DNA from 3 places in the Hymenobacter sp. BRD128 genome. Region 3 is predicted to be linked to each of the others. Evidence: riboswitches for the same ligand, from Rfam matches in the RefSeq annotation. Region 3 holds a riboswitch; each other region holds the start of a gene.

Region 1 (10,010 bases), 1.8 Mb from region 3:
TGGGCAAACACATTGGCCAGCAGCCGCAAGCTCAACTCGACTTCGCCAAAGGCATCTTCCGTAATGCGGGCGTGGTAGGCTAGCCGCGCCTGCAATTGGCGCAGGATAACCAGCAGGTCGTTAGGCGTTTGGTGATAGCCGCGCACGGGGTCATCTACCTGCTGGCGCAGGGCGGCGCGGCGGGCTTCGAGGGCATCGGGGCCTTCGAGCAGGCGGTAGGCTAGCTGTTCGGTCAGCACGGCATCCTGGGCTACGAGGCGGGCTAGCAGCTGGTCTTTTTCCTTTTGCGGCAGGTCAAAAAGGGCGCGGCGGAGGGCGGGCGGCAGGGCAGGCAAAGATTGTAGAGCTAATAGCTTATCAAAGGTTCATGCGGCGAGTTTACCACATAAAGCGTCATTGCATTATGGCGAGCGTCAACCCAATAATTTTTGTGGTCGCGCCAGACACGTAAGGTATGCAGCACCGCCACGAAGCCGGCCTAGCTTGCCCGCTGCCCGAATCTACTGCGCCCTCCCGTTTCGGGGCAGTTGCCACTACCTATACCTAAGGTATGCAGGTATTGCCGCGTATTATCGAGCCTAATAAAATTTTTTATTCCAATACTCGTCAAATTTATTGCTTACCAGCGCCGCGTCTTACCTAACTCACTGTTGTATAGAATATTAATCTCTGCGAAAAGGGCGACTGTTGTAATTGGCCTTAGGGGCGGTATAGTCAGCTGAATAATACCGCCTGAACTCTTTCTTCGTGTAGCGGCCACTGAATACCTGATGAGCTACGTATTTCAAACTTCGGCATTGGGCTGTTGCAAAAACTCAGCAACAGCAAAAACCACGGAGCCATTCACCACGAGGATAACCTATGTCTCATTGGGAAACGGCGGAGCGGAAGCATGACCTACTTGATAAGGGCTAGCCTCAAACTGCACAAAAAAGCCCGCAGCCGGGAAGGCTACGGGCTTTTCTCAACTGGCGAGCCAGTTTATTTATCATCGCCTTCGGCCGTCAGGGTTTTGCCCTGGTGCTGGGTTTCGGGCAAGGTATAGCTAGCCTCGCTGGGGCGCGCCAGCTCGTCGGGCACGTTTTCGGAGGATGCGGCCATCGGCGCCTGCATATCCGAGCGCATCGAGTCATCCATCATATCAGCCATTTGCTGGCCGCTATTGTCGTCGAATACTTGGCCGGCCGTTTCGCGGTCGAGAAAGCTGTCCGACTCCTTTTCGGTTTCGGTGCGCGCGGTGGTCTTGTTGTCGTCGGCCGACGATTTACCGTTGAGGTCGTTGCCGGGGGCAGTTTGCGGAATGGAAGCCATAATGCGCTAATCTTTAGAATGTTCCTTGTCGTTATTTTCCTGCCAGGTAGCTTTCTGCTTGCCACCGGCGTAGCGCGGGTCGTCGTCTGACCAAGCGGCGCGCTGCGCGTCGGTATCGGCGTGCTGGGCGGAGCGCACGGCGGCGGGGTCTTGGTTTTGGGTTACGTGACCGCGCTGGTCGGTGGGATTAACGGGAGCCTTTGCGGCATCCTCGGGGTCACGTATCTCACTGAATTCGTCGGGGTTATCATTTGAGCCATCACGGCCCCGGCCAGCGGAAGCAGCCGCCGCAACTACTTCGGGCTTGCCAAAGTCACCGTAGACCGGTGTGCCGGCTTCGGCCTGGGTGGCGGATTCATTGGGGTTGAGATGAGCTTCCTCGGCGCGTTGGCGCTGGCCGATGGGCAGTTGGTCGTTATCTTCGGCAGAGGCAGAACCAGGATTCATTGGGAAGGAGGAAAGAAGTTCGGGGGTCGCCGGTAGCCCGGCGTCGGGGGTGTTTACTGTAGTTTGCGGGTTCGCGTTGCTGCCGACGCGCTATTAGCGCCGTATTTTTCGCCGCGCCTACGTACACCAGGCAGCCACTCCGGCTTTGCACCTCCTTTCTTACCCGCATGACTATTCACCACAACGCTGCTAACCAAGAATTTACCGTCGGCGCGGCCGACCAGCAAGCCGAGCTGGCCTACTCGCTGCCCGCCGCCGGGGTCATCGATTTTGTGCACACCTACGTGCCCGAAAACCAGCGCGGCCAGGGCGTGGCCGACGAGCTGGCCAAAACTGGCTTGGCTTACGCCCGCCAGCAGCACCTGAAGGTGCGCACCAGCTGCCCCTTCATGGCCGACTATGTACAGCAGCACCATAAAGAGTACGCCGACCTGCTAGCCAGCTAGTTAGTGAGCGGGCTCAGCGTTCAATAGGTCGAGCTGCCAGGCCAGTTCTTCTGCCCGAATAGGGTAAGGCTGGTCGTGGCGAATGGCCTGATAAACAGCTTCGAACAAGCTCATATAGCTAGCTGGCGCGGCCTCCTCGGCCACGGGCGGCAGCAGCTGGCTGGGGTCGGCCGGGTTGGCCAGGGTCAGGCGGCCTTCCTGGCCGGGCTGCTCGCGGCCGTAGGCGGGGTCGGTAGGCTTGATACCGGCCAGCAGCTGGGGTTCCTGGGGGTCGGTGCGGTCTTTCTTGTAGCTGCCCCGCGTGCCGTGCAGGATAAACGCCGGGCCAGGGTCGGCCACGAGCAGGCTCGACGTTACCCACACGTGCAGGCCTTCTGGGTAGCGCAGACGAAACGCAAAAAAATCATCAACCCGCGAGCCAGCGCGGTAGCAGCCGGTTGTTTTTTCGAACGACAACGGCTTGCCAAACAGCGCTATAGCCTGGTCGAGCAGGTGCGGCCCCAGGTCGTAGAGCACGCCCGAGCCGGGGCGGCCATCTTCCTTAAATACTTTGGTATGCAGCACCGGCCGGTAGCGGTCGAAGCGAAAATGCACCTCGATAAGCTGGCCTAGCCGGCCGCTTTCCACTACCCGGCGCACCGCCCCAAAATCGGTGTCCCAGCGGCGGTTCTGGTAGCCTAGCAGCAGGCGGCCCTGCTGCCGGGCCAGAGCGCATAGCTCTTGCCACTGGGCCACGGTAGTCGCCACGGGCTTCTCGACCAGCACGTGCCGGCCGGCCAGCAGGGCCTGCCGCGCGAGGTCGTAGTGCGTATCGTTGGGCGTATTCACCACCACTAGCTCGATGGCAGGGTCGGCCAGCAGGGCCTCGGTGCTGGGGTAGCTGATAATTGCGGGGTAGTCGGCAATCATGCGCTGCTGGGTGCGCTCGACCACCGCGCGCAGCGCAAAGCCGGAATGCGCGGCCAGAAACGGCGCGTGAAAAAGCTTGCCCGACATGCCGTAGGCCAGCAAGCCAGCACCGATGGGTGCGTCAGAGGAAGGAGTCATGCCCAAAAGTAGGGGGTGGTGGGGCTAAGCAGTAGCAGTTTCAAGCGCGGCGGGCACTGCCACGGCGGCGCGCAGCGGCTCGGCTAGCCTGATGACGCACACGCCCGGCGCCCGCAGCCAACTCGCCCGCGCCAGCTGCCCCAGCCTGATAGTGCCGGTGAGGTAATTGCCACGCTGCGCCGAGCGAAACTCCTCGTGCACGGCCGTGAAATCGGCCCGGTCGGGCGCACCGCCAGCTTCGTCAAACGTCACGAGCACGTCGAGTTCGGCCGCGTCGGGCGTGAGGGCTAGGTGAGCGTTCTGGTGAATTTTCTTGTAGCCGTAGCGGTAGCCGTAGGTGAGCGCCGAAAGGTCGCTGAGCACCGCCGAGGCCGTGGGGAACGCCCCCGCCCCGCGCCCCAGAAAAAACTGCCGGTCGGCAAAGCCGCTCTGGGTGATGAGGCCATTAAACTCGTCGTGTACCTGCGCCAGCTCGTGGCCGGGGCGCACCAGCGTGGGTAGCACGGCCGCCGCCAATCCGCCGCCCGGCAACCGCCGCGCCTCGGCTACCAGCTTGATTATCAGACCCTGCTCACGGGCGTAGGCCGTGGCTAGCCCGCTGATATTTGTGATGCCCACGGCCAGCAAATCGGTGGGTGCTACCACCGCGCCGAAGGCGTGGGCCAGCAGCAGCACCAGCTTGTTGCGGGCGTCGATGCCTTCCACATCGAGGGCGGGGTTGCTTTCGGCAAAACCCAGCTCCTGGGCCCTAGCCAGGGCCGCGGCGTAGGGCTGGGCGTCGCGGTGCATGGCCGTGAGGATGTAATTGGTCGAGCCGTTCACGATGCCCTCCACCGATTCGAGCAGGTCGGTATCGTAATATTCTTCCAGGTTGCGGATGACCGGCAGGCTGGCGCAGGCCGCCGACTCGTAGAGCAGCGGCGTACCGGTAGTCTGCTGAATCTCAATCAGCTCGGGCAGGTGCTCGGCCAGCATCTTCTTGTTGGCCGTTACCACGGCTTTGCCGCGCAGCAGCGCCTCTTTCACAATCAGGTATGCTTCGTCGGCATCGTCAATCAGCTCCACTATCACCGTGAGACCAGGGTCGCTCAGCAGGTCGTTTTTATCGAAGGTGAACAGTTCGGCCGGCAGCGAGCGGACTTTATCCCGGCTTTTAACGGCGATGCGGCCAATGCGGGCGCGCAGGCCCGGCGTGCGCTCCAGCACGGCGTGCAGGCCCTGGCCCACCACGCCAAAGCCAAAAAGACCAATGTTGAGGTCGGTACGAGTCATGTAAAAAGAGAGAAATAGAACGGTTGAAACGCGCGCCGCCTACCCTACTCTCATCCAAAACTCCTTACCGGAAGAGCCCAAAAAAAGCCCTTCCGACAAGTCAGAAGAGCCACGCGGCCGCTAGGGTCCGCCTCACCTCTCATAACTTATCTGCTTCCGAAACTTGGCCGGGGCCGCGTTTCGAAACAGGAATTAGCACCTTCGCATTGCTGCTGGTTGCTAAGGCATCGCCGGGCCTGTCCCTCCGCCTTTCTGGATAAGAGCCCCGGTGCCGGAGCGTGCCGCAAAGGTAAGGCCGGGAATGTCGCTTCTCCCAACTACGGGGCGCGGTGCCGGTAGCCAGCGCCATACGGCACCAACTCACTTCCACCACGAAACCTTGCGTTGTATATCTTATAATACAACGCCTTGGCTTGTTTGCTGTTGCTATTTTAACCAAGATTTTTTCCTGGGTACCAGTCTGCGAACCTAGGTTGCGTCTAAACTGAGCTTCAGACCATCAGCGTGCTAACTGCCGGGGCTAAAAGTTTATTTAGAATAAGTAAAAACATCGAAAGCTCACGGGGAGCCGTAGGGTTTGGAATCAGCCAAAAACGCTGGCTGCCGCTGCGCTGGCCGGCTTTATTTCCTTTTCCACTCTCCTGCCCTATGAGTGCACACTTCATTCAAGAGCCCCTTGATAAAGCGGCGCCGCGCGTGGTGCCCGCCCAGGCCGTAACGCTCAACGTCAACGGCGAAGACCACACCATCCAGCTTGCGCCCTGGACCAGCCTGCTCGACGCCCTGCGCGAGTACCTGGACCTGGCCGGCACCAAAAAAGGCTGCGACCACGGCCAGTGCGGCGCTTGCACCGTCCTCGTTGATGGCAAGCGCATTAACTCGTGCCTGGCCCTGGCCACGGTGTACCAGGGCAAGAAAATTCAGACCATTGAGGGCCTGGGTACGGAAGACAACCTCTCGCCGCTCCAGCAAGCGTTTGTCAACCACGACGCTTTCCAGTGCGGCTACTGCACGCCGGGGCAGATTTGCTCGGCGCAGGGCCTCATCAACGAGGGCCGCTGCAAGACCGAAGACGAGGTGCGCGAGCACATGAGTGGCAACCTCTGCCGGTGCGGCGCCTACACCAACATCCTGTCGGCCGTGATGGAAGTACTGCACGACGGCCAGGTAGTGGTCGATAACGGCACGCTGGTAACCATTCCGGCCCAGCCCACCAAATCCAGCTCCGCTAGCTAAGTAATTCGCTATGAATAGTTTCACTCTTATCCAGGCCACGGCCGCCGACGAGGCCGTGCGCGACCTGACCAGCCACGATGGCGCGGCCTACCTGGGCGGCGGCACCAACCTCGTGGACTTGATGAAGTACAACCTTGAGCGGCCGACCCACCTCACCAGCCTGGGTTTGCTGCCGCTCACCGACATCACGAGCCTGCCCGACGGCGGCCTGCGCCTGGGCGCCCTAGCCACCAACGCCGACACTGCCTGGCACCCCGAGGTAGAAAAACGCTACCCACTGCTGAGCCAGTCCATCCTGGCCGGGGCTACGCCGCAGCTGCGCAACGCCGCCACCAACGGCGGCAACCTCAACCAGCGCACCCGCTGCTACTACTTCTACGACCTCGCCGCGCCCTGCAACAAGCGCGAGCCCGGCACGGGCTGCTCGGCCCTCACCGGCCCCAACCGCGTGTGCGGCGTGCTGGGCACCAGCGAAAGCTGCATCGCCACCAATCCTTCGGATATGTGCGTGGCCCTAGCCGCCCTCGAAGCCACGGTGCGCGTGCAAGGCCCCGATGGCGAGCGCACCATCAAGTTCGACGACTACCACCGCCTGCCGGGCGATAAGCCCGAAAAGGACAACACCTTGCAACCCGGCGAGTTGGTAACGGCCATCGACCTACCCGAGGAAGGCTACGCCGACCACTTCACTTACCTCAAGCTGCGCGACCGTAGCAGCTACGCCTTTGCGCTGGTGAGCGTAGCGGTAGGCTTGAAGATGAACGGCAACGTCATCGAAAAAGCCCGCTTTGCCCTGGGCGGCGTGGCCCACAAGCCCTGGCGCGACCAAGAGGCCGAGCAGCTGCTGGAAGGCCAAACGACCTCGCCCGACTTGTTCCGCCAAGTGGCCGCCAAGGTGTTTGCCGATGCCAAGGGCTACGGCGAAGGCTCGCTGCACAACTCGTTTAAGCTTGAGCTAGGCAAGCGTGCCATCGTGCGGGCGCTCAAACAGGCTACCGAGATGAGCCAGGTCGTGAACCCGAACGTGTTTTTGAATTCTAATCCGTAAGCTAGTATGAGCCAGACTATTGCCGCCCCGCCTACCGTGCGCCTCGACAGCGACGTGATTGGCAAACCTATTAATCGCACCGATGGCCCGGCCAAAGTGAGCGGCGCGGCCAAGTACGCCGCCGAGTTTGGCGTGACCGGCCCGCTGTGGTACGGCTACATCGTGAGCAGCCCAGTAGCCAAGGGCAAGATTATCAAAATCCACGCCGCCGAGGTGCTGGCTATTCCGGGCGTGCAGCGGGTTTTCTCGCACGAGAATGTGCCCTCGCTAGCCTGGTTCGACCGCAATTACAAGGACGACGTGGCTCCCGGCGGCTCGCCCTTCCGCCCACTGCACGAGCCCGAAATCATGTTCAGCCAGCAGCCGGTGGCGCTGGTAGTGGCCGAGACGTTTGAGCTGGCCCGCTACGCCGCCTCGGTGCTGCGCATCGAGTACGACGTGGAAGAATTTAACACCGACCTGGCGGCCGCTGCCCCCAAAGCATTTGAAGCGCCGAAGGGCAAAACCGGCTTCCTGCCTCCACCCAAGCCCAAGGGCGACATGGAGCAGGCCTACGCCGATGCCCCGCACAAGATGGCTGGCGAGTATGTACACCACGCGCAGCACCACAACCCAATGGAACTGTTCGGGACGACCGTGGACTGGCTGGGCGACGGTAAGAAGATGAAAATCTACGATAAGACCCAGGGCGCGCCCAACGTGCAGCAGTACATCGCCAAGATTTTCGGCCTGAGCAAGGAGGAGGCACGTATTATCTCGAAGTTCACGGGCGGCGGCTTCGGCGCGGGCTTGCGGCCGCAATATCAGGTGTTTCTGGCCGTGATGGCCGCCTTAGAGCTGGAGCATTCGATACGGGTGGTGATGACGCGCTCGCAGATGTTTAGTTTGGGCCACCGCCCCCACACGGTGCAGAATATTCGTCTGGCTAGCGACGACCAGGGCTACCTGCAGGCGATGGAACACAACGCGCTGGGGGAAACTTCGCAGTTCGAGAACGAAACCGAAACGGTGGTGAATTGGTCGGGCATTTCATACACCGTGCCCAACAGCCAGTTCGATTATAAGCTAGCCAAAATTGACGTGAACACGCCGGCCGACATGCGCGCGCCCGGCGCCGCCACCGGCAACTTCGCCATCGAAAGTGCCATTGACGAGCTGTCGTACAAGGCGGGCAAAGACCCGCTCGATTTCCGCCTGCTTAACTACACGTATTCCGACCCTACCGAGAACAAGCCCTTCAGCAGCAAGCGCCTCGACGACTGCTACCACGAAGGCGCCGCCCGCTTCGGCTGGGAGCAGCGCAACCCCGCGCCCCGCTCGATGCGCGACGGCAACCTGCTGGTAGGCTGGGGCGTAGCCGCGGGCTGCTGGGATGCCTCCATGCAGAAAGCCGAAGCCAAGGCGGTAATTTCGGCCAACGGCCACCTCACCGTGCGCAGCGCCACCAATGACCAGGGCGCGGGTACTTACGTGATTATGACCCAGATGGCTGCCCAAACCCTCGGGCTGCCGATGGCGCAGGTCACCTTCGAGCTCGGCGATACCGAGATGCCCGCCGCTCCTATCCAGGGTGGCTCCTGGACGGCCAACTCGGTGGGTGCCGCCGTGCAGAATGCCTGCCAGGAGCTCGGCAAAAAGCTGCTCAAACTGGCCCAACAACTGGACGACTCGCCCCTAGCCGGCGTGAACTTTGAGGACGTGCAGTTTGCCGACGGCCACATCCGCGCCAATGAGGACATCAGCCGCACGGTTGCCATCGCCGACATTCTGGCAGCGAGCGGCGAAGCCAAAATCGAAGCCGACGGTAAGGCCGGCCCGAACCCGATTAACATGCTGAAGTACTCGATGCACTCGCACAACGCGGCCTTCGTGGAAGTGAAAGTGGACGAGGACCTGGGCACCGTGCACGTCACGCGCGTGGTAAACGCCGTGGCCGCCGGCCGCATCATGAACCCCAAAACCGCCCGTAGCCAGGTGCTGGGCGGCACGGTTTGGGGCATCAGCATGGCCCTGATGGAGGAGGCCTACCTCAACAACGACCTGGGCCGCTACATCAACCACAACTACGCCGAGTACCACATCCCGGTGAATGCGGACATTCACAAAATCGACGTAATTTTTGTGGAGGAGGAAGACGACATCGCCAGCCCCATCGGCGTCAAAGGTGTCGGCGAAATCGGGATGCTGGGCGTAGCCGCCGCCATCGCCAACGCCGTGTACCACGCCACCGGCAAGCGCGTCCGCGAATTACCGCTGACGATTGATAAGCTGCTGTAAGATTTGGATTAGGTTAAATAGCAAAGCGCCCCGTAGCCGATTGGCTGCGGGGCGCTTTGCTATTTAACCTAATCTTGTTTTTCATTTACCTGAATTTCACCTTCCCAAAAACAGCCCACTAGACAATTGGTGTATGGGTCAGTGCCATTATAATTTAAGCACCACTGCCAATCAACGATTTCTACGTTCGTTGGGAATAACAAACTAAAATTATTATCGAATCCGATTTTCAGGTTATACAACTCATCAAGTTCTACGCCAACAATGTCTCTTCTCATAGCAGCAGCAACTATGGCACACTTACTAATATAACCTTTGTCAACTGTCGTTTTAAAGTGAGAATAATTATTCTCAAAAAACTTGTTGAGATAATCCTCGTCTCCTGATATTACCTCTTGAGCCACTAACCAATAGCCATCGATATACAAATTCCAGGTATCACCTACACTGAATCTTGATATAAAAGAGCCAATTAGCTTACTTTTGAGTACTTCGAGTGCCTGCATCTTTAGTGTTAAAACCAGACAAAAGCTATTCTGCTTGAATCACCAACGGTCCATTCAACAAATTCCCCTTTATCAATGCAGCATTGACTTGAGCCGAAAGCAGCGTGAGTACCGCGTAAGTATTTGCAGGAGCGTTTAGCACAAAAACCGTGAGCGTGTATTTCTGAAAATTCTGCTGGTATTGCAAATTTTTGTCAAACGTGAGCAAGGCGTCAAAGTCGTCAGCTACCATTAATTCCAGCAGTTTGCCATTCTTGATGCCGTTCCAGCCTTTATCGCGCACCGTAAAAACCTCGTGCTCGGGAAAGTCTAACTTCAGCTTCTTCGGCAGGTTCTCATCAAGCAGCAGCCGCATATAATTGCACTACATTCTTGGCGGTAAGGAGCTTAGTAGCCATATCCAGCAAGGCTATGGCCTGC
Region 2 (10,010 bases), 2.2 Mb from region 3:
CGTGGCGGGCTTGCGCGCCGGGCTGCACGTGGTCATCGAAAAACCCATTGCCCTGCACACCGCCGATGCCGAGCTTATCGTGCACACGGCCCGGCAAACCGGCCGGCTAGCCTTCGGGGTGATGCAAAACCGCTACTCGCCGCCCGCCGCCTGGCTCAAGCAGGTGGTGGACGAGGGCCGGCTGGGGGAGGTGTTTCTGGTGCAGCTCAACTGCTTCTGGAACCGCGATGCACGCTACTACCAGCCCGGCGGCTGGCGCGGCACTCAGGCCCTGGATGGCGGCACGCTCTTCACGCAGTTCAGCCACTTCGTGGATTTATTGTACTGGGTTTTTGGCGACATTACCAATATTGCGGCGCGCTTTCGCGACTTCACGCACCAGGGCATTACCGAGTTTGAGGATAGCGGCCTCGTCACCTTCGACCTGGTGCGCGGGGGCAGCGGCACGCTCAGCTACAGCACCGCCGTGTGGGACCGCAACCTCGAAAGCTCGCTCACGGTGGTGGCCGCGCGCGGCGCGCTGCGCATCGGCGGCCAGTACCTCGACAAGGTCGAGTATTGCCACCTGCAAGACTACGAAATGCCCCCGCTGCCGCCCACCAACCCCGCCAACGACTACGGTCCCTACCAGGGCTCGGCCGCCAACCATGTGCAGGTGATTGACAACGTGGTAGCTACCCTGCAACAGCGCAGCGCCGCCACGACCAACGCGCTGGATGGCCTGAAAGTAGTGGAAATAATCGAGCGAATTTATGCCCTCCGCTAGCCCTTCTGGCCGCCCCGAGTCGTCGCACTGGGCGCGCCAATGGCAGGCCCGGCGGCGCCTGCTTATCGGAGCCGGGCTCGCGCTGCTATTGCTGCCCTACCTGGCGCTATCGTTCTACACCCAGCCTTACTGGGATGACTACGACTACGTAGAGCTACTAGCCCGGCTCGGTAGCCAGTGGGCGGCCTACAAGTACTTATATACCCACCATACCGGGCGCTTTTTTTCCATCTGGGTTACGCAGCTCAACCCCCTGGGGCACGGCTGGCCCGCTGGCCTGCGGGTGTTGTCGTTGGGCTGGCTGGGGGCTACCTGGCTAGCCCAGGCGTGGGCCGTGCGGGTGCTTACGCGCCGGCAGGTGAGCTGGGCGGCGGCGGCGGCCTGGTCGGCGGTGCTGCTACTGGCGATGCTTTTTTCAATGCCCAGCCCTTACGCGGCTTTCTACTGGTTTTCGAGCGCCAATGTGTATCAGGTGCCGGCCATTGTGGGAATGGTGTGGCCAGCGGCGGTGCTGCAATCCTTGCGCGCTGGCAGTCGCTGGGTGCGCGCGGGCTGGTACGGGCTGGCGGCCGCGAGCGTCCTGGGCATGGCCGGCTCGCTGGAGCTGGCCCTGCTGCTGCTGGGCTGGGCGCTGGCCTGGCTTTGCTACTCAGCTTATCGGCAGGGCGATGCGCGGGCCCTGCGCCGCTGGCTGGGCCTGGCGGCGCTGGCCGTAGTGGCGGGGGCCGTGGTGGTAGCCTCGCCGGGTAATTTCGTGCGCCTGCACCACGATGGCGCCGGCCCGGCCATCCCGCTGTGGCAGATACTCGGCCGGGCCGCGCTGCAAACGATAGTATTCCTGACCGAGCCCCGGCAGGTGACGGCGCTCGTGGTGCTGCCCCTGGTGCTGGCCCGGCTGGGCTACTGCTACCGCCACCTGCGGCCGGCGGGCCTGCGGCTGCCGCTAGGGGCGGGCGTGGTCTTTGTGGTGGGCGGCGTGGCCCTGCAAATGCTGTTTCTGAGCTTCGTGGCCTGGGGCTACCCGGCCGTGCGGGTGCTTAATTTTCTGTGGTTTGGGTTGCTCACGAGCTGGCTGCTGGTGCTGTGGGCCGCTCTGCCGGATGCGCCAGGACCGGCCACCCGGCTGGCGCTGCGGCTACGGCGCCCAGCGCTGCTCTACGGGTTGCTGCTGGCCCTGGGCGGCCCCGAGCGCGCGGCCTGGCGCGAGTGGCTCGGCAATGGTCCCGCCTGGCAGCGGCAGCTAGCCGCCCGCGAGGCCACCATTCGGGCGGCGCGAGCCGCCGGGCAGCGCGAGGTGGCCGTGCCGCCGCTCGTGGGCCTGGTGCCGCAGTACGTGCTCATTCTGGGTGAGCCGCTGAGCGACCGGGCCAGCGCCCGCTACAACCAGTCGGCCGCCACCTACTACGGCCTCGATTCGTTGCGCCTGAGCCGGCCGGGCCTCGCGCCGGCCGATGTGCGCGTGCATTAGCCCGCGGTGGCTGCCCAGCGGCCGGCGTTATTTTGGCAGTCCCATTCTCCCGCGAGTTAGCCTATGACTACCGTCCTTGCCACCCGCTGGCACACTCTCACCACGCCCTTGCTGCCCGATGCCCCGCGCCGCGAAGCGGAATTGCGCCGGCTAGCCGCTGCCTACGAAGCGCCCGAGCGCCACTACCACACCTTGCAGCACATCGAAAACCTGCTGACAATGGGCGCTACCTTTCCCCGGCAAGATGCGGTGGCAATGGAGCTGGCCATCTGGTTTCACGATGCCGTGTACGAGGCCCTGCGGCACGATAACGAGGCCAAAAGTGCTGAGTGGGCCCTGGCGTTCCTGGCCGAAACCAGCCTGGAGCCCGCCCGCCAGGCCCGCGTGGCCGACCTCATCCGCCGCACCCAGGACCACACCCAACCCCAGCCGCCCGACGATGCCGACCTGCTGCTGTTTCTGGATGCCGACCTCAGCATTTTGGGCGCGCCCGAGGCCGCATACTGGGACTACGCCCGCCAGGTTCGCCGTGAGTACCGCCTCGTGCCCGACCTGCTCTATCGCCCCGGCCGGCGCAAGGTACTGGCCAGGCTGCTCGAAGCGCCGGTGCTCTTCCACACGCCAGCCTTGCAAGAAGAATTAGATGAGCCAGCCCGGCGCAATTTAGCGGCCGAACTGGCGGCCTGGGAGCAGGGCGGGCTGCCGGACTGAACGCCTGTTCAAGGCGCAAGCAATTGCTGTTTAATAACGGCTGGTAGGTCGGACCGGCGCAGGTGCAGTTCGTGCTCGAGCGCACGGTAAAAATCAGCGTCGCTCGTGCCGTATCCTAGCAGGGCTTTCAGCTTGGGTAGCCCACCTTGCTGCAAAGCTAATTCGCAGAAAATACCGCCTATCACGTATTGCGGATTGGTTTCGGCGTCGAGCAAAGTAAAATTCAGCGGGTCGGTGAGGTCTACCGAGTGGCTGGCGAGATATGCTTGGACTCGAACTTTGTGGTAGCGTAGGTTGTGGCCGTAATGACCGCCTTTCAAACCGGCAAAGCCCGTGAGCAGTAGCGGATGCGCCTGCGGAAAGTATGGATTAATGACGTGTGCCAGTTCGTGTAGATAGGCTTCACCTTGGCCCCCGGCATACACCAGGTGGTTGACCTCGTCGTAAAAGCCGCACACCGGGTTGCCCCCTAGTCCTGACCCTAGCACGTATTCAAACCCTCTCAGGTGTTGTATGGCATCACAGTCAGGCGCTACGTAATACGTGACCGGCACGGGTGCAAAGCCAAAATCCCGGAATATACCGGCCAGAAAGCTGGCTGCCTGCCGCGCTTTTCGCCGTTGGAAACGATAGCCCGGCGGTACCCGATAGGTAAGCAGCCCTACTTGGTGCGTAGGCCAGCGCTGGGTGCTGTAGGTTAAGTAGTTGCGTAATGACCAGTGGCCGTGCTGCCGTTGCAGATATACGCTCACTATAGCCAGTACCTGTAGCTGCCGTGCTGGCTCAGCGCCGATTTCCCAATAAAACTGCGTGCGGCACAAGTAAAGGTCGTCGCCCTGCCGGGATAGACTTAGCACGACCTTGCGAGTCGTGAAGGCGTAGATGTTAGGCCGGACAAAGCCCTCGTGTAGCAACAAGTCGCCACCCGCGTAGCGCGTGCGCTCGTCGGCGGCCCACTAGCTAGCCTTGTCTGTTGCCTTGGCGCCCAAATAAGCATCCCAAGTGGCTAGGGCAGCGCGGCTGGCCGAGTCGCTGGCCTGCACGCCTGCATTCAGTGTAAACTGCTGGTAGGCTTGGCAAAAGCTTAAAAAATGCAAGCTGAGCAGCAAAACAGCTGTCAGGAATAAGCTCCGCATAGATGGGGAAGGTTGTTGAAAAATACGTAATAAGTAACTGATATTCAGTAAATAATACGTGTTAGCTAATTATTTGTCAAAGTGGCAGTAAGCCAAGCCGACAAATTTAGCCTTATGTGCGCGCCCATCCGGCCGTATCTTTGCCCTAGTCGAGCAGTCTTTTGGGCCCGCTTGTTTTTATAAAGAGGCGCTGAGAGATAGGCTCTGCGACGCGCCGGCAACCCCCGCCCCTTGGCGGAACGGTGCCAACCGACCGGCCGCTAAACTATGGCGGTCCTATAAAAGCCCGTGGTGCTTTCTGCTGTTTTTATTAGTTCTGCTTCCTCCATTTCCGGCGCGCTAGCGCGGGCTAGCCGTTGCGCGGCTGGCTGTTGTTGGTAAGGAGTAGCGGGCGTCGCCGACCGGCGACTGTCCCATCGTTTTTCATTTTTTAGGGAGTTGACTGAGGCTAGCCGGGCGCGGGTGCGCACGGGCTGGGCAAGTCGTTTGGGTGCGGCTGTGGAGGCCGGGCTACATCATTTTATGCTGACAAAATCACTGGACCTGCTGCGGCAGGAAGCGGCCGAGACGGGCGCGGGTACCCTCAAGCGCAGCCTCAACGGCGTGAGCCTCATTGCGCTAGGTATTGGGGTTATCATTGGGGCGGGCTTGTTTTCGCTCACTGGCATTGCGGCGGCCAATAATGCGGGGCCGGCCGTGACGCTCTCCTTCGTGGTGGCGGCCGTAGGCTGTGCCTTTTCGGCGTTGTGCTACGCCGAGTTTGCGGCCCTGGTGCCGGTGGCCGGCTCGGCCTACACCTACGCTTACGCCACGATGGGCGAATTATTTGCCTGGATTATCGGCTGGGACCTCGTGCTCGAATACTCGGTGGGCGCCGCCACGGTGGCCATCAGCTGGTCGCAATACCTGCTCAAGTTTCTGAGTAAATACGGCCTGCACTTGCCCGCGCAGCTCGTGCTTTCGCCCTTCGATGCCCCGGCCAAACTTGCCGATGGCTCGGTGGTGCACGGGCTGGTCAACCTGCCGGCCATGCTCATTGTGCTGGTTATCACGGCCGTTATTATTCGGGGCACGTCGGGCTCGGCGTGGTTCAATGCCTTGGTAGTGGCCCTGAAAGTGTCAGTGGTGCTGATATTTATCGTGCTAGGCTGGAAGTACATCAACCCGGCCAATTATCACCCCTACATTCCCGAAAATACCGGCAAGTTTGGCGAGTTTGGCCTGAGCGGCGTGTTGCGCGGGGCGGGCGTGGTGTTCTTCGTATTCATCGGCTTCGACATCGTGGCCACCATGGCGCAGGAAACCAAGAATCCGCAGCGCAACATGCCCATCGGCATCATCGGCTCGCTGGTGGTGTGCACCATTTTATTTGTGCTCTTCGGCTACGTCATGACCGGGCTGGCCAACTACAAAGAGTTTAAGGACAGCGCCGCACCGGTGGCCATCGCCATCGAAAAAACGCCCTACGCCTGGCTCAGCGGGGCTATTATCGGGGCCATTCTCATTGGCTACACCTCGGTTATTCTGGTCGATTTGCTCGGGCAGTCGCGGGTGTTTTTCTCGATGGCGAAGGACGGCTTGCTGCCGCCGGTTTTTGCCAAAGTGCACCCCACGTTCCGCACGCCGGTGCAGTCCAACCTACTGCTGGGGGCATTTATCGCGCTGTTCGCGGGCTTCGTGCCTATCTCGGTGGTGGGCGAAATGACGAGCATCGGCACGCTGCTGGCCTTCGTGATGGTGTGCCTGGGCGTGCTCATCATGCGCCGCACCAACCCCGACGCCCCGCGCAGCTTCCGCACGCCGTGGGTGCCGCTGGTGCCCATCCTGGGCATCGCCACCTGCGTACTAATGATGGTGAGCCTGCCCTGGGAAACCTGGTTGCGGCTGGCCGTGTGGCTGGCCATCGGGCTAGCCATTTACTTCGGCTACGGCAAGCAGCACAGCAAATTGCGCCAGCAGGCAGCAGCCCGCCGCTAAGGGCGGCACTTGTCGGGGCCCGCCCGCGCCGGTCATGGCCAAGGGCAGCCGGGAAAGAACAAAGCGGGCGGCGCCGTAAATTTGTGCAACGGACCCTTATTTTTTATCCGTAATCTCATTGGTGCAGCGGCTACGAGCGGCATTATTTTATGAATCAGCTTTTGCTCGATGTTAACCTGCAACAAGTACCCGACCCGTACTTGCACGGCAGCTGGCGGGTGGTAGACCGGGTGCTGAGCCAGGCCGACCCGGATGACCCCCTGGCCCAGGCCACCTTTTTGCACTTAGAAGAAGGCTACCTGCGGCTCGATACGCCCACGGCTCCGGCCACCGGGCAGTGGTCGGTAGAGCGCGACAGCCTGCTGAGCCGCCCCTACTTGCAGCTGCAGCTAGCCACTGAAAGCGTAAGCGCCCTGATAACGCGCCTGCGCCGCTCGGCCGACGGCGCATACCGCACGCTGGTCCTGTACTTCCAGTCGGGCCTGGAATTGTTTTTGGTTCATCCTTAATCAGCTGTTTTACAGTACGTGATAACTCCCGATTTCACTGCCTTTGAGCGCCTGCAAACAGCCGTTGACGCGGCCGGCGTTGGTACCTGGGACTACGACCTGCTCGCGGATACGCTGACCTGGTCGCCCCGTTGCAAAGAACTATTCGGCGTGCCGGTCGAGCAATCGGTTACCTACGCCGACTTTGTAGCGCTGGTGCATCCCGATGACCGGGCGGCCACCATAGCCGCCGTCGAGCATGCCTTTGACCCCACCGGCTCGGGCAGCTACGACATTGAGTACCGCACCCGCTGGCAGCTGCCGGGCCAGCCCGTGCTGTGGGCCCGGGCCACGGGCCGGGCGTTTTTTGACGAAGGTGGCACGCGGGTTTACCGCTTCATTGGCACCATCACCGACGTGACGGCCATGCGCCAGCTACAGGAGCAGCTCACGCGCTCGTACTAGGACCTGGAGGTGAAAGTGACCTTCCGCAACCTGGAGTTGGAGCGCGAAGTGCGGCAGCTCCAGGCGAAATTGCACGAGCTGGGCGCCACGGCCGGCCCGCGCAACTAGCCGCGTAAGGCATTGAGTAATAAGTTTGTAAAAATGCTGTTACCCCGGTAGCCTGCGCCTGTTTAGGCCCCGGCTACCGGAGCAGCGGCGCTAGCTAGCGCCCGATACCCAGCCGCCGGGCCAGCGCCGACACCTCCGGCACCCAGCCGCTCAGCAGCAGCCCGGCCCCGTAGAGTACCGTGAGCACGCCGCCGCGCAGCAGCAGCGTCAGCCAGCTATTGGGCAGCGTGGGCAGCAGCCAGGCTACCAGCGCTGCCCCGCCCGCTAGCCCCAGGATATAGAAAATGCGCCGGTCGAAGGGTTGCCAGCCGAAGCTGCGCCACACAAACCAAGTGCGCGCCAGGTTGATGCCCGCCAGCGCCGCCGCGTTGGAAATAGCGGCCCCCAGCAAGCCCAGGCGCGGAATAAGCAGCGCATTGAGCCCGATGATGAGTACCGACAAGGCTAGGTTGAACAGCAAATCGTAGCGGTAGCGCGGCGAGGTGACCACAATAATGCCATTGATACCCGTGATGCCGTCGGTGAGGCGGCCGGCCAGCAGCAGCAGCACCGCCACGGTGCCGGCTGCGTACTCGGGCCGGTGAATGAGAGAGTAAATGAACGGCAGATTGAGCCCGATGCCCAGCGCCAGGTAGGCGCCCAGCGCCGTGTTGAGGCGGGTAGTGCGGCGGTAAAAGTCGAGCAGCTTCTCGCTAGCCCCTTCTTTCCAATACTCGGCAATGAGCGGGTAAGCCGTTTTGAGCAAGGCCCGAAACGGCACCGCCAGCGCCGTGCTGATGTTAAGGGCAATGGTATAAATACCCGCATCGGCAAAGCTGTGCGAGCCCAGCATCAGCGAGTCGATGGTGACCAGCAGCGTGCCCGAGATATTGCCCAGCAGCGCAAAGCTGCCGAAGCGCAGCAATTCGCCCACCGGCCGCACCCGCAGCACCGCCCGCGTGGGCCGCAAATGCAGCTCACCAATGACCGCAAGGTACCCTAGCAGCAGCGCTGCGATGGCCGCGTAGCTGCCCATGTAGGCCAGCACAAAGCCATCGAATGATAAATAGCCCGACCCATAAAGCACCGCCGCCCCTACGATGAGCAGGCGTTGCAGCACGTCGGTGAGAAATGACGAGAACGACGTGTGAAACAGTGACTTGGTATAGGCTTCGAGCAGATTATAAAGCAGAATGCATAGCGCCAGCCCCAACATCACGCCGTAGTGCGGCCCTAGCAACGCCGCATCGTGCGCATACCAGCGCAGCACCAGCGGCCGGCCCAGCCACAGCACCAGCGCCACCACGCCAAACAGGGCTAATGGTAGCCCCAGCAGCAGCGGCAAAAAACCCGAATGCCCATTCTCCCGGTTGCGGAAATAGGGAAAATACCGCAGCGTAGTATTAGTAAAACCGAGTGCCGACACCAGCGCGCCCATTGTAGCCAGCGACACCAGCACCGACGTGAGGCCGAGCTGCGCTGGCGCCAGTAGCCGCGGCAGCACCAGCGTGGTATTGACAAAGCCAATGCCCAGCCCGACGTAGGAAATAAACGTGTTGCGCAGCCCCTGCCGCTGAACGATACCCAAATGAATTATGAATAGTTAATTATAAATTGGACTCGGCCGTAAATTCCTCCCATATTTCGCGACCGGTGCGAAAGGCCGCGCCTTGCTGCTGCAAATGGCGCATTATTTCGTGAAATTCTCGCGGGCCATTTTGCGTGTTGGCTGGGTCAAAATTCTCGTTGTGCCACAGCACGGAAGCTACACCACCAAAGCGTTTTATTTCGGCGAAAACCGGTTCGAGCGCGGGTAGAATTTCGGCTGGGGCTAGCTGCAAGTAATTAGGATGATGCAGCGTAGTGTCCATTATATTGAGCGGGATTTCAAGGAACTCTGCTGCCAGACCATTATTAAAATTAAATGGATAAAATGGTAAGCAGTAACTGTGACGAAAACCGTAATGTTCGGCAAAACACAGTGTAGTATCGTACCGGATACCTACCCAGTCAATTATACTTGGCGTTTGACGCGGCTCCCAACTTAAATAATGAAAGCGCAGCCCTTGAGCTTCGGCTTGTAGTTTCTCCAGCCATTCTGTATCCAGAAGGTTTGTATCAATGGCTGTTCCCAGGCTACCGTGCTGCGCTAGTTCGTAGCCCTGCTGCTTAAGTTGCTGTAGCCGCTGCCACAAATCAAATGTTAGTTTATAGTCGGCGTTAGGTGTGTCATTAGCTGCTTTCTTAGTAGTAGGCAATATAAAAAATGTAGATTTTGCTCTGTATTGCGCCACTTGTGCCGCTACGGCTTCCAGATTGTCCCAGGCGTCTGTATTATTCAGATGCCGCCACAATAATTTTCCGAACAGACCAAATTTTCGCTGCTGCAATGCCGCTCTGGCCGGCGCTTTCCAGGCGCTACGCAAATTATCAATATCATGCGAGATAAATGCCACAAATTCGGCTTGCTGGTTACCCCAGCAGCGTAGTTTTAGTGGTATTCTGGCCACGTGCTCCACGGCTGTTTTCAGTACATCGAAATAATAATTAACGACCGGTAGCGTCACAAAATTACATTTTTGCTGCACGCTCGCCGCGTAGGGAAAACGCCCGTGTCGGTCACGTTCAATAGAAAAATATTCCTGCCAGCCGCTCAATAAATAAAATGCTGCGGAAATAATATCAGCCGAAATAATTACCCGTTTTTCATCAAAAATCAGCAGCGGTTTTTCGAGCGCATTATCAAAGAAAAACGGCACCTGCCGGCCAAGCCACTCGCGCCAGTTGGGCGCGGCTGGGTAAGGGTTATTTTCAGCGAAGAAACTACCGCTCTTCTCAGCTATTTCTACCTGCGGCTGGCTTTCCGCATAGCCGATAGCTATGGCTGGCGCGCCGGGGTAGGCTAGCCGGAA
Region 3 (10,010 bases):
GGGCTCGGGCGGTATTATCAACATCGTTACTAAGACGAATAACCTGAAGGGCGGCTCGCTGGGCATCAACACCAGCGCGGGCCTGCGGGCCAGCAACCTGGGCCTGAATGGCAACTACCGCAACGGCAAGTTTGGCATCAGTCTGGGCGGTTTTGGGCGGGCCAGCTACAACCAGCCGGGCAGCTTCGAGAACAGCCAGACTAGTACCAGCCTGGCCACCGGCAACCGCACCACCGTGGCGCAAAGCGCCGACACCCGGCGCAACGACGCCTTCGGGCGCTACACGCTGGGCCTCACCTACGACTTCGACAAGCACAACTCGCTGGCGGGCTCGCTAGCCTACGGTGTGCGCAATGCTGACAACTACCAGAATACCCTGGTAAGCCGCATTGGCACCAACGGGGCCCCGCTGGCCGTGAACTCGCTGCGCGACGTGGTTTCGGTAAATAAATCGAACACCATCGACGCTAGCCTCAACTATACGCACACCTACCAGACCGAGCAGCGCGAGTTGAGCGTGCTGACGCTGTTTAGCCGCAATAACCAGACAAACAACTTCACCAACAGCGTTTTCAACCCGAGCGACCTGACCAAGAGCACCTACATCGGCCAGCTCGGCAACAACAACAACAGCTACAACGAGGAATTTACCGGCCAGCTTGACTACCAGACGCCGACGGTGAAAAACCAGCTGCTGGAGCTGGGTGCCAAGGACATTGTGCGCCGCGTGAACAGCGACTACAGCTACTTCTACGACCCGGCGCTGGCGCCGGCGGCCGGCAGCGGTACGCTGAATAATTCGTTTCGCTACCGCCAGAACGTGACGGCCGGCTACGCTACTTATACCATCGGGCTACCCAAGGGCTTTACGGTGAAGCCGGGCGTGCGCTTCGAGTACACTACCATCTCGGCTGATTTTACTAATAACAAGGGCGTGCTCACCAACACCACTATTCCCGACTACGGGGTGCTGGTGCCCAGCATCAACCTTTCGCGCAAGCTGGAGAACGGCAACGTGGTGAAGCTCTCCTATAACCGCCGCATTCAGCGCCCGTCGCTGCAATTTCTGAACCCTAACGTGCAAGCCAGCAACCCGTTGAATGCCTCAGCCGGCAACCCGCTGTTGCGCCCCGAATACACCAATAACTACGAGCTGGGCTACAGCACCACCGTGAAGCAGAAGGTGAACCTGAACCTGACGGCCTTTGTGCGCAACACTACCGGCGCCATCCAGACGGTGCGCGTGCCGCTGCCCGATTCGCTCAATCCCAACCGCATCCAGGGTGCGCTACTGAGCACGTTTCAGAACGCCGGCACCGAAAACGCCTACGGCGGCAGCCTTTTTGCGGGCGCCAACTCGGGCAAGCTCTCGCTCAATGCCAGCGTGGACGTGTACTACGCCGTGCTGCGCAACAACGACCCCAGCGCGCTCTACAACTCCAGCAACCGGGGCACCGTGGTGAATGCGCGGGCCTTCGGCTCGTATGACATGGGCAAGAACTACTCGCTCCAGCTCTTCGGCTTCTACCGGGGCCAGCAGGTGCAGCTGCAAGGCTACCAGAGCGGCTTCGGCATCTACAGCCTGAGTTTGCAAAAGAGTTTTGCCGAAAAGCGCGGCAGCATTGGTTTCGGGGCCGAGAATTTCTTCACCGGCCAGATTCGCATTCGCACCGACGTATCGACGCCCTACGTGGATAGCTACGCCTACAACGGCGTAAACGTGCCCATCAACGGGCCCATCCTGACCCAGAACAGCACCAACGTCATTCACAACCTGAACTTTAAAGTCAACTTCAGCTATCGCATCGGCAAGCTGACGGCTGGCGACACCGGCCGCCGGGGCAAGGGTGTGAACAACGACGACCTGAAGGAAGGCGGCGACAACGGCGGCGTTGGCGGCGGCGAGATGGGCGGTGGCCAGGGTGGCGGCGGGGGCGGCGGCCAGGGCGGCGGGCGGCCTAGCGGCGGCCAGCGCCCCGGCGGCTCTCCCGGCGCAGCCGGCCAGCGGCCGGGCGGGGCACGCCCAGCTAGCGCTACCGACTCGACGCGTCGCGTCATCCCGGCCGACTCGCTGCAACAGCTGCGCAATCAGGCTAGCCCTGCCTCGGCCACGCCCGGCGCTTCTACGCCAGCTACTCCTGGCCTAGCGGCCCCGGCCCAGCAACCAGCCGATAGCTCGGCTACCAAGCCGGCTGCTTCGCCGGCCATGAAACCCAACACCCCGGCCGCGCCGGTAGGCCCGCCCTCGCCGGGCACCACTTCGCCGGGCGGCATCACGCCGGCCGGCAGCCCCGGCGGGCGGCCCTAGCCCTGCCGCACCGGGCTAGCCGCTCGCGGAAAGGCTCTGCTACGCTTGTCGTAGCAGAGCCTTTTTCATTGACTGCTCACGCCTCGGAAGTCCAGGCCTAAGGGTGGCCGTATTTTTGTCCTATCTTTTCCCTGCTCTATGCCGCTAGCTTCTCCTCCCCCCGTCCCGGCCCGCCTCGATGCCGACCTGCTGCACCAGCTGCGGCCTTCGCGCATCGTAGTGCCGGCGCTGATTGGGTTGAGTGTGGTAGCTTTTTTATTCTGGCGCTCCTATAAGCCCGGCGACCTCGCCCCGCTGCTACACGCCAAATGGCAGTGGCTGTTTATTACGCTGCTGGTGCTGTGGGCGCGCGACCTGGGCTACATCTACCGCATCCGCAGCATTTCGGAAAAAGCGTTGAGCTGGCGGCAGTCCTTCGGGGTGATTGTGGTGTGGGAATTTGCCTCCTGCGTGCTGCCCTCGGCGGCGGGCGGCACGGCGGCGGCCCCGGTTATCCTCACCAAGGAAGGCATTCCGCTGGGTAAAGCCATTGCGTACACCATCGTCACGGCCTTTCTCGACAACCTCTATTATGTGCTGATGGTGCCCCTGGTGGTGTGGCTAGCCAGCGATGGCCTCTACCCCCACGGCCTGCAATCGGCGTTTGTGCAATCGCTACGCATCCTCTTCATTTTCAGCTACCTGGCCGTATCGGCCTACGCCGGCCTGCTCATTTATGCCTTGTTCGTAAATCCGCGCTCGGTGCGGCGCTTGCTGGTGCGCCTGGCTTCGGTGCGGGTGCTGCGGCGGTTTCGGCGGCTAGCCTACCGCCAGGGCCAGGAGATGGTACTGGCCTCGGCCCAGCTGCGCGGCGCGGGCGCCGCCTACTGGTGGCGGGCCAGCCTGAGCACCGTGTTTGTGTGGACGGCCCGCTACGCCGTTATCGGCTGCCTCATCGGCGCTTTTTCCCCCATGACGACGAACACGTTTCTGTTCATCTTTGCCCGCAATATCACCTACAAAGTCATTCTACTGCTGGCCATTACGCCGGGCGGCGCGGGCATTGCCGAGGGGGCGTTTCCGACGTTCTTCGGCCGCTTTATGGGCACGGCCGCCATGACGAGCTTCTTGGTGCTGCTCTACCGCATCGTCACGTACTACTTCTACCTGGCGCTGGGCGTGGCCTACCTGCCCCGCTGGCTGGCTAGCCCAACCCGGTCACGCGTGCCTAAGAGGGAGTAGGGAAAATCAATCGCTATGTTTAGGCGGCGGCCCTTTCGCCAGTCGCCGGAGCATGAGATAGCAGAAACAAGCTTTGATAATGGCCTCACTGACACGCGGATTGGTTTCATAGTCGCGGCCCGCTAGGCGGCGATACTTACTGAGCCAGCTGAAGGAGCGCTCGACGACCCAGCGCCGGGGTAGCACCACGAAGCCCTTGGTGCCGGGCGGGGCCCGCACCACCTCCACGCGTAGACCCAACGCCACGGCGGCGGTGGCCACCAGCGGCCCCTGGTAGCGGGCGTCGGCCCAAAGCAAGTGCAATTGTGGAGCATTGGCCTTGGCTTCGGCCAGCACGGGAGCAGCCCCGACGGGGTCTTGCACGCTGGCCGCCTGCACCAGCACGGCCAGGGGTAAGCTGGGTATCGACCACGATATGGCGCTTACGACCAGCTACTTGCTTGCCCGCGTCGTAGCCGTGACAGCCCCCCTTTTACCGCCCGTGCGCACCGACTGCGAATCGATGGCCCCGGCCGTGGGTTCCGTCTCGCGGGAGAGTCGGCGCACTTGCTGGCGCAGGCCCGTAAGCAGCCGGTCCCAGGTGCCGTCCTCGCGCCAGGCTTCGAACTGCTTGTAGACCGTGCGCCAGGGCGGTAGGTCCTGCGGCAGCAAGTGCCAGGCCCCGCCCGCGCGCAACTGGTAGAAAATAGCGTTGAGCAACTCCCGTTTACTGTGTAGTGGCGGCCGACCAAGGCCGCTGCTGCGCACGTAAGGCTCCGCTAGTTGCCATTCCATATCGGTTAAATCGGTAGCGTAAGCAGCGCGGAACATAGACCAAATTTACATCGCTCTTTTATTTCCCTATTCCCTCTTAGGCCGAGCCTCCGGTGTAGCCAGTGCCCCGCCCGGCCGCTGGTAGCTGTTCCAAAACTCGGGGCGATAGGGTACCTGGGGGGTCGGAGGCGGCGGGCTGCCCTTGGATGCCGCAGGCGCAACCGGCGCTGGTCCAGCCCCCGGCAATGGCTTGAATAACTGCTCGCTAAAGCTTTGATAATAAAAATTTTGTCGACTCTTGAGCACGCGGCCAGCGCTCATCGCCTGCCCCAGGCTGTGCCGGGCGTAGTAGCGGTTGTTTTCTCCCTTGGCGTACTCTACCACGTGCGTCGTGCGGTTGGCGGTTAATACCTGCGCGTAAAGCTGCGCTACCAGACTCGTTTTCTTTTGATTCTGACGTGCCACCCTGTTGTAGTACGCCGTATCGACTTGCCACAGCGCCTCGTAGCGCAGCACCGCATAGTCGTGCTGGCGCACCACCAGCTGCCCCTGGTACACGCCCGCGAGGTAAATCCCGGTGCTGCGATAGTCGGGCCGCCGGGCCGCAAAACTTAATACATACAGCGTTTCCGCGCCTTGCTGGCGCACACTGTCGAGCTTCAGGGCAAACTTCCGCAGATTGCGCGCCACGAATAACGGGGAAATCCGCACCGGGTCGGCCATGCTGCCCGCCGGGCCGGCAATGCCATTCGCCGCGGCGTTATAGTCTTTCGGGACTGCCCCCGCCAGCACGTGCCGTTGTTCTACCTGCCGGGCCGGACCGGGCTCCAGCATCAAAAAGCCTTTGGCGTAGTGCCGGTAGCCGGCCGGCACCCACTCCCGGCTCACCGTTTCAATTTCGTAGCGCAGCGTGTCGAAGTTGCTGAGGCGGCGGTGCGCGTACACCTCACTGGCGTACTCCTGCTGCTCATAGTTGGCCGGAATATTCTTGATAACATTCTTCAGAATGGTCTGCGGGTTGAGCGGGGGCTAGCCACGCGCACTTCCGCCAGCGCGTAGTGGGCCGGGGTCAGCACGACCATCAGCTCCTCGGTGCCGGGCGGCGACTGTACCGTTACGGCATCGTAGCCCAGGCTGCTTACCCGCAGCTTCGTGGGCCCCGGCAGCGCGAGCGCAAAATGCCCACTGGCATCGGCTACGGTCCCCCGCCCCTGCCCAGCCAGTTCTACCGAGGCGTAGGGCACCGGCGCGCGGCGCTGGTCGAGCACAACGCCCCGCACCGAGCGCAGGCCCGATACATCGGCCACCGCCACCACGCGCCGCATCGTAGCCCCGGTGCGGCTAGGTATCGGATTGGCCGAGCCGGGTTGGCTTAAAGCAGTTTGGCCGCTGGTACTATCGGCTGGCGCAGTAGCGGCGTCAGCCAGGAGGTGCGGCGGCTCCACGCTGCGCAAAAACAAAAACCCATCTACCACCTCACTCCAGGGCCCGGCCAGGGGCTGGTAGTCAAAGGCATACGTGGTAAGCTGGCGGCCGGGCGCATCATGCCGCAGGCTCACAAAGGCGAAGGGCGTATCCAAAGCTAGCAGGCTGACCTCCAGCGTACCGGCGGCGGGCGGGGGTACGGGCACGCCCGCGGTGCCGGGCAGGCCGTGGCTGCCGCCCCCCGCCAGGGTACCCAGGATGTATACCTGCCCCGGCGGCAGGGCCGCCTTTACCGCCTGGCCCATCGGCTGGTAGCTGCGCAATTCTTCGCTGTTCAGTACGCCCACTTGGTTGGCAAAATGAGGCAGCGCGCCCCAGCAGACCACTTTTTCGGTGGGGTGCTGGCGCAGGTACCACAGCAGGTTATCCGCCATTTGAGCATCGCGCTGGTTGCTGTCGGCCGCTACCCAGTCGGTGGCAGTCTTGGCGCTAGGGTCGTGGGTGGCATAGTCGCGGGCCAGCGCCCGCAGGCTGCGCAAGCACTGCTGCCAAAAAAGCGCGTCGTTGCGCCGGGCCGCCGTGGGCGCGGCGGCCGCCTTGCGCAGCAGCGGCTCGGCTTTGGCTAGCTCGGCCTCCACGTCGGCCAGGTGCAGGTTAGGCGAAAAGGCATAGTGCTCAGCCATGTAGCTCACCGCCTCATCCAGCAGATCATAGTTAATGGCCTTGTTGCCCTGCTCCTCATCCAGAAAATCGTCCAGGTCATCTACCAGGTCGTCGCTATAATCGCCCCCCAGCTGCGGGTCAAAGCCCATCACGCGCAAGCCATCCGGCCCCACCAGCGGCACCACCGCCTGAAACTCCTGCGTGCGCATCTAGACGGGGAAAATGCTGCCATTCAGGTTTTTACCAACCGACTTGCCAATGCTAATCTGCCGCTGCGCCTTGTGCAGGTCAAAAAAACTACTTTCCATGGCTAGGGTCGTAAAGCCTAGCCGCTGCTGCAAATAGGCCAGCAGCCGGGCTTTGGCCGCCAGCACGTTGCCCTCTCCGTGCGTGGGCTCGCCTAAAAAAACCACGCGGGCACTCCCGATTTCCGCTCGCAAAAACTCCAGCTCGGCGAAGGTGGTATCAGTTGGGCTCACGCTAGCCATTCGCCGCGCGGGCACTGCAAGCTGCTCACTACGGCTGCTTTGGGCCCAAGCCTCAGGGGCTCCAACGGCCATGCACCCCCATAGTAAAAGCCAGCCTAGCCAGCTCATCTTCCCGCCAAAATTCAAGGTAAACGACATATTCCCCAAATTTCGGCCTAAAGCCTTAGTTTGAAACACCCCACGAGGTATGTAACATAAAAAAAGCCCCGCTCCGGCACTGGAGCGAGGCTTTTAGCTGGGCATAAGCCCTGTTCAAGTCCTGATTATTTAGCCTTCAGCACGTACATGGCGCCGCTGGTGCCCGACAGCGATAGCTTGTCGCTGGTCAGCTTCTCTACTTTAAAGGTATTGGCTGTCGAGCCACCTTGGGGCGTAAGCGTCAAGGTCTTGGCAGCTTGGTCAAACGTGTAGGTTCCGGTCTGGCTTTGGCCGCCTTCGCTAGCGGTAAAATTGGTGGCGGTAAAAGTAAACTCTGCTTCTTTGGCAGCATCATCTAGCTTCATTTTGCTGCCCGAAGCATCTGTCTGCTTATCAGTTACCCATGTTTTACTACCTGAGCCATACAAGGTAGCTGCATCTTCTACCTTGCCTTTGTCGCCGCCACCGCAAGACGAAACAACGAACAAAACGGCAAGCGCACTCAGTAGCGAGGTAAAGTAAGCTCGGAAAGAAACTGTTGATAGGTTCATAAGGAGAAAGGAAAGAATGTGAAAGAAAAGCTACCTAGCTTCCGGCCTGCTTACGCGCGTATTTTTTTTTAGTTATCCGTAGTAACCCTGCGCAACTGCCGCCGTAAAAGGCTCAAAAGCACCCCGCTTTACGGACGCGCTTTTCTTTCACACTTTAACCGCATTTGTCACATGGGCCTGCTCGATTTTTTGAATAATGAGGGTGATAAAAAGCCCGCTGCACCGGCGCAGCCGGCCGCTGGTGGCACCGATTTTTTCGGCAACAGCAATGCTGCCAACACCGCTAATTCTGCTGCCGCCGGCACCAGCTATACGGTAGTAAGCGGTGATTCGCTCTCCAAAATTGCTAAAAACCACTACGGCGACGCCGCTAAATGGCACCAGATATACGAGGCCAATAAGGCCATCATCGGCTCTAACCCCGACCACATAGAAGTGGGCCAGGAGTTAACCCTACCTAGTATCTAGGTACTTTTTGCAGAAAAAAGGTGAGAAAAGCCACTCCACTATTGGGGTGGCCTTTTTGTTTGTAAGCACCACTCTTCCACCGGGAGCGCAAAAAATATTTTTGACTTTTGCGTGAGCGACCTTGCGCATATCGTGCGCTACACTATCTTTGCCCCTACCAATCCGGTACTCCCCGCAGCAGGCAGGGCAGTTTTAGTAAGTTTTATACAGAAGCGGCGAGAGATTAGGCTCTTTGACCCGCTGGCAACCTTCACCCACTGAAAGGTGCCAATTCCTACCCCGGTAGCTGCCACGCGCCGCCCGGGGGTCTATAACTCGAGTACCCATGGCACACCTACCCTTCTTCGCTGTTTCCGTCCCTTGCGTCGCTTTTGCGCGCAGCTTTGGGCCATTCTCGTCGGTATCGGCTAGCCCGGCGCCTTTGCGCCAGCGAATGCGAATGTGCTGTTGTTGCCAAGGCTAAGGCCCGGCGCTTTTTGCTTTTTTTCTCTTTTGCGGGTAGTGCTCGCAGCCGCTGGCCTAGCCACAGCTGCGGCCAACTGATGCGGCTAGCCCGCGCTCATAATCTTGAAATTCAAGTGCTTGTGCGGTAGCAGTGCAAAAGAGATAAGGCCCGAAACCAACAGCACGGAGCTTCGACCGGGGTTTTCGCTACCCTTTCGCTTTTCAGCGACGGCCGGCCGCGGCGGCGCGGCCGGGCTAGGATTACCCAGCCACTTTTTCCTCGCTCATTACTACTAATTTTTTAACCTCTTAGCCTCATGGCCACTCAAAACCTGCACTTTGAAACCCTGCAACTCCACGCCGGCCAGCAGCCCGACCCCACCACTGGCTCGCGCGCAGTGCCCATTCACCAGACCACCAGCTATGTATTCAAGAACGCGGAGCACGGCGCTAATCTATTCGCGCTGAAGGAGTTTGGTAATATTTATACCCGCCTGATGAACCCCACCACCGACGTATTCGAGCAGCGCATTGCCGCGCTCGAAGGTGGCGTGGCGGCCCTGGCCGTGGGCTCGGGCCAGGCGGCGCAGTTCATTGCCCTGAACAACATCCTGCAGCCCGGCGATAATATTGTGTCGAGCTCCTACCTCTACGGCGGCACCTACAACCAGTTTAAGGTGGCTTTCAAGCGCTTAGGCATAGAAGCGCGCTTTGCCGACGGCGACGATGCCGACAGCATTGAGGCGCTGATTGACGGCAAGACCCGCGCTATTTACCTCGAAACCATTGGCAACCCGAGCTTTAGCGTGCCCGATTTTGAGCGCGTGGCGGCCGTGGCCAAAAAGCACGACTTGCCGCTGGTAGTCGACAACACCTTTGGCGCGGGTGGCTTCCTGTTTCAACCCCTCAAGCACGGCGCCGATATTGTGGTGGAATCGGCCACGAAGTGGATTGGCGGCCACGGCACCAGCGTAGGCGGCGTGATTGTGGATGGTGGCACCTACGACTTCGGCAACGGCAAATACCCGCAGTTTACCGAGCCTAGCGAAGGCTACCACGGCCTGGTTTTCAACGATGTATTTGGGAAGAATGGGCCGTTTGGCAACATTGCCTTCATCATCCGCGCTCGGGTAGAAGGCCTGCGTGATTTCGGTCCGGCCATTAGTCCCTTCAACTCCTTCCTGCTGCTGCAAGGCCTCGAAACCCTGAGCCTGCGCGTGGAGCGCACCGTCGAGAATGCCCTCAAAATAGCCCAGTGGCTAGAGCAGCATCCGCAGGTGGCACACGTGAATTACCCTGGGCTAGCCAGCAGCCCGCACCACGCCACGGCCGCCAAGTACCTGAAGCGCGGCTTCGGCGGCGTGCTATCGTTTGCCCTGCACGGCAGCAAAGACACGGCCACGGCCCTAATTGATAACCTCAAGCTAATCAGCCACCTGGCTAACGTGGGCGATGCCAAGACGCTCATCATTCAGCCTTCGGCCACTACGCACCAGCAGCTGAGCGAGCAGGAGCAGCTCGCCTCGGGCGTGACGCCCACGCTGCTGCGCC

The links. Region 3 has a riboswitch for S-adenosylmethionine ahead of GKZ68_RS18845 (O-acetylhomoserine aminocarboxypropyltransferase/cysteine synthase family protein). Riboswitches for the same ligand answer to the same signal wherever they lie in the genome.
Region 1: linked by a shared signal. The riboswitch ahead of GKZ68_RS06340 (homoserine dehydrogenase) and the one ahead of GKZ68_RS18845 (O-acetylhomoserine aminocarboxypropyltransferase/cysteine synthase family protein) in region 3 are both predicted to bind S-adenosylmethionine.
Region 2: linked by a shared signal. The riboswitch ahead of GKZ68_RS09110 (amino acid permease) and the one ahead of GKZ68_RS18845 (O-acetylhomoserine aminocarboxypropyltransferase/cysteine synthase family protein) in region 3 are both predicted to bind S-adenosylmethionine.

What each region holds. Positions count from the first base shown of each region.
Region 1 is NZ_CP053908.1:1,405,570-1,415,579, reverse strand. Features, by position in the region: gene GKZ68_RS06365 (hypothetical protein) at 1-335, opposite strand, end outside; gene GKZ68_RS06360 (hypothetical protein) at 982-1,311, opposite strand; gene GKZ68_RS06355 (hypothetical protein) at 1,318-1,758, opposite strand; gene GKZ68_RS06350 (GNAT family N-acetyltransferase) at 1,926-2,204, shown strand; gene GKZ68_RS06345 (Gfo/Idh/MocA family oxidoreductase) at 2,205-3,251, opposite strand; gene GKZ68_RS06340 (homoserine dehydrogenase) at 3,276-4,523, opposite strand; SAM riboswitch class I at 4,667-4,786, opposite strand; gene GKZ68_RS06335 ((2Fe-2S)-binding protein) at 5,172-5,759, shown strand; gene GKZ68_RS06330 (xanthine dehydrogenase family protein subunit M) at 5,770-6,807, shown strand; gene GKZ68_RS06325 (xanthine dehydrogenase family protein molybdopterin-binding subunit) at 6,814-9,084, shown strand; gene GKZ68_RS06320 (hypothetical protein) at 9,153-9,590, opposite strand; gene GKZ68_RS06315 (DUF5615 family PIN-like protein) at 9,616-9,945, opposite strand; gene GKZ68_RS06310 (DUF433 domain-containing protein) at 9,929-10,010, opposite strand, start outside.
Region 2 is NZ_CP053908.1:2,065,171-2,075,180, reverse strand. Features, by position in the region: gene GKZ68_RS09130 (Gfo/Idh/MocA family protein) at 1-766, shown strand, start outside; gene GKZ68_RS09125 (hypothetical protein) at 753-2,234, shown strand; gene GKZ68_RS09120 (hypothetical protein) at 2,298-2,945, shown strand; gene GKZ68_RS09115 (hypothetical protein) at 2,954-3,802, opposite strand; SAM riboswitch class I at 4,256-4,366, shown strand; gene GKZ68_RS09110 (amino acid permease) at 4,604-6,058, shown strand; gene GKZ68_RS09105 (hypothetical protein) at 6,208-6,567, shown strand; gene GKZ68_RS09100 (PAS domain-containing protein) at 6,586-7,011, shown strand; gene GKZ68_RS09095 (lipopolysaccharide biosynthesis protein) at 7,214-8,686, opposite strand; gene GKZ68_RS09090 (hypothetical protein) at 8,706-10,010, opposite strand, start outside.
Region 3 is NZ_CP053908.1:4,258,869-4,268,878, reverse strand. Features, by position in the region: gene GKZ68_RS18885 (TonB-dependent receptor) at 1-2,308, shown strand, start outside; gene GKZ68_RS18880 (lysylphosphatidylglycerol synthase transmembrane domain-containing protein) at 2,447-3,529, shown strand; partial or broken gene GKZ68_RS18875 (IS5 family transposase) at 3,536-4,339, opposite strand; gene GKZ68_RS18870 (hypothetical protein) at 4,370-5,227, opposite strand; gene GKZ68_RS18865 (erythromycin esterase family protein) at 5,284-6,579, opposite strand; gene GKZ68_RS18860 (hypothetical protein) at 6,580-6,873, opposite strand; gene GKZ68_RS18855 (lipocalin family protein) at 7,122-7,547, opposite strand; gene GKZ68_RS18850 (LysM peptidoglycan-binding domain-containing protein) at 7,719-8,015, shown strand; SAM riboswitch class I at 8,215-8,332, shown strand; gene GKZ68_RS18845 (O-acetylhomoserine aminocarboxypropyltransferase/cysteine synthase family protein) at 8,777-10,010, shown strand, end outside.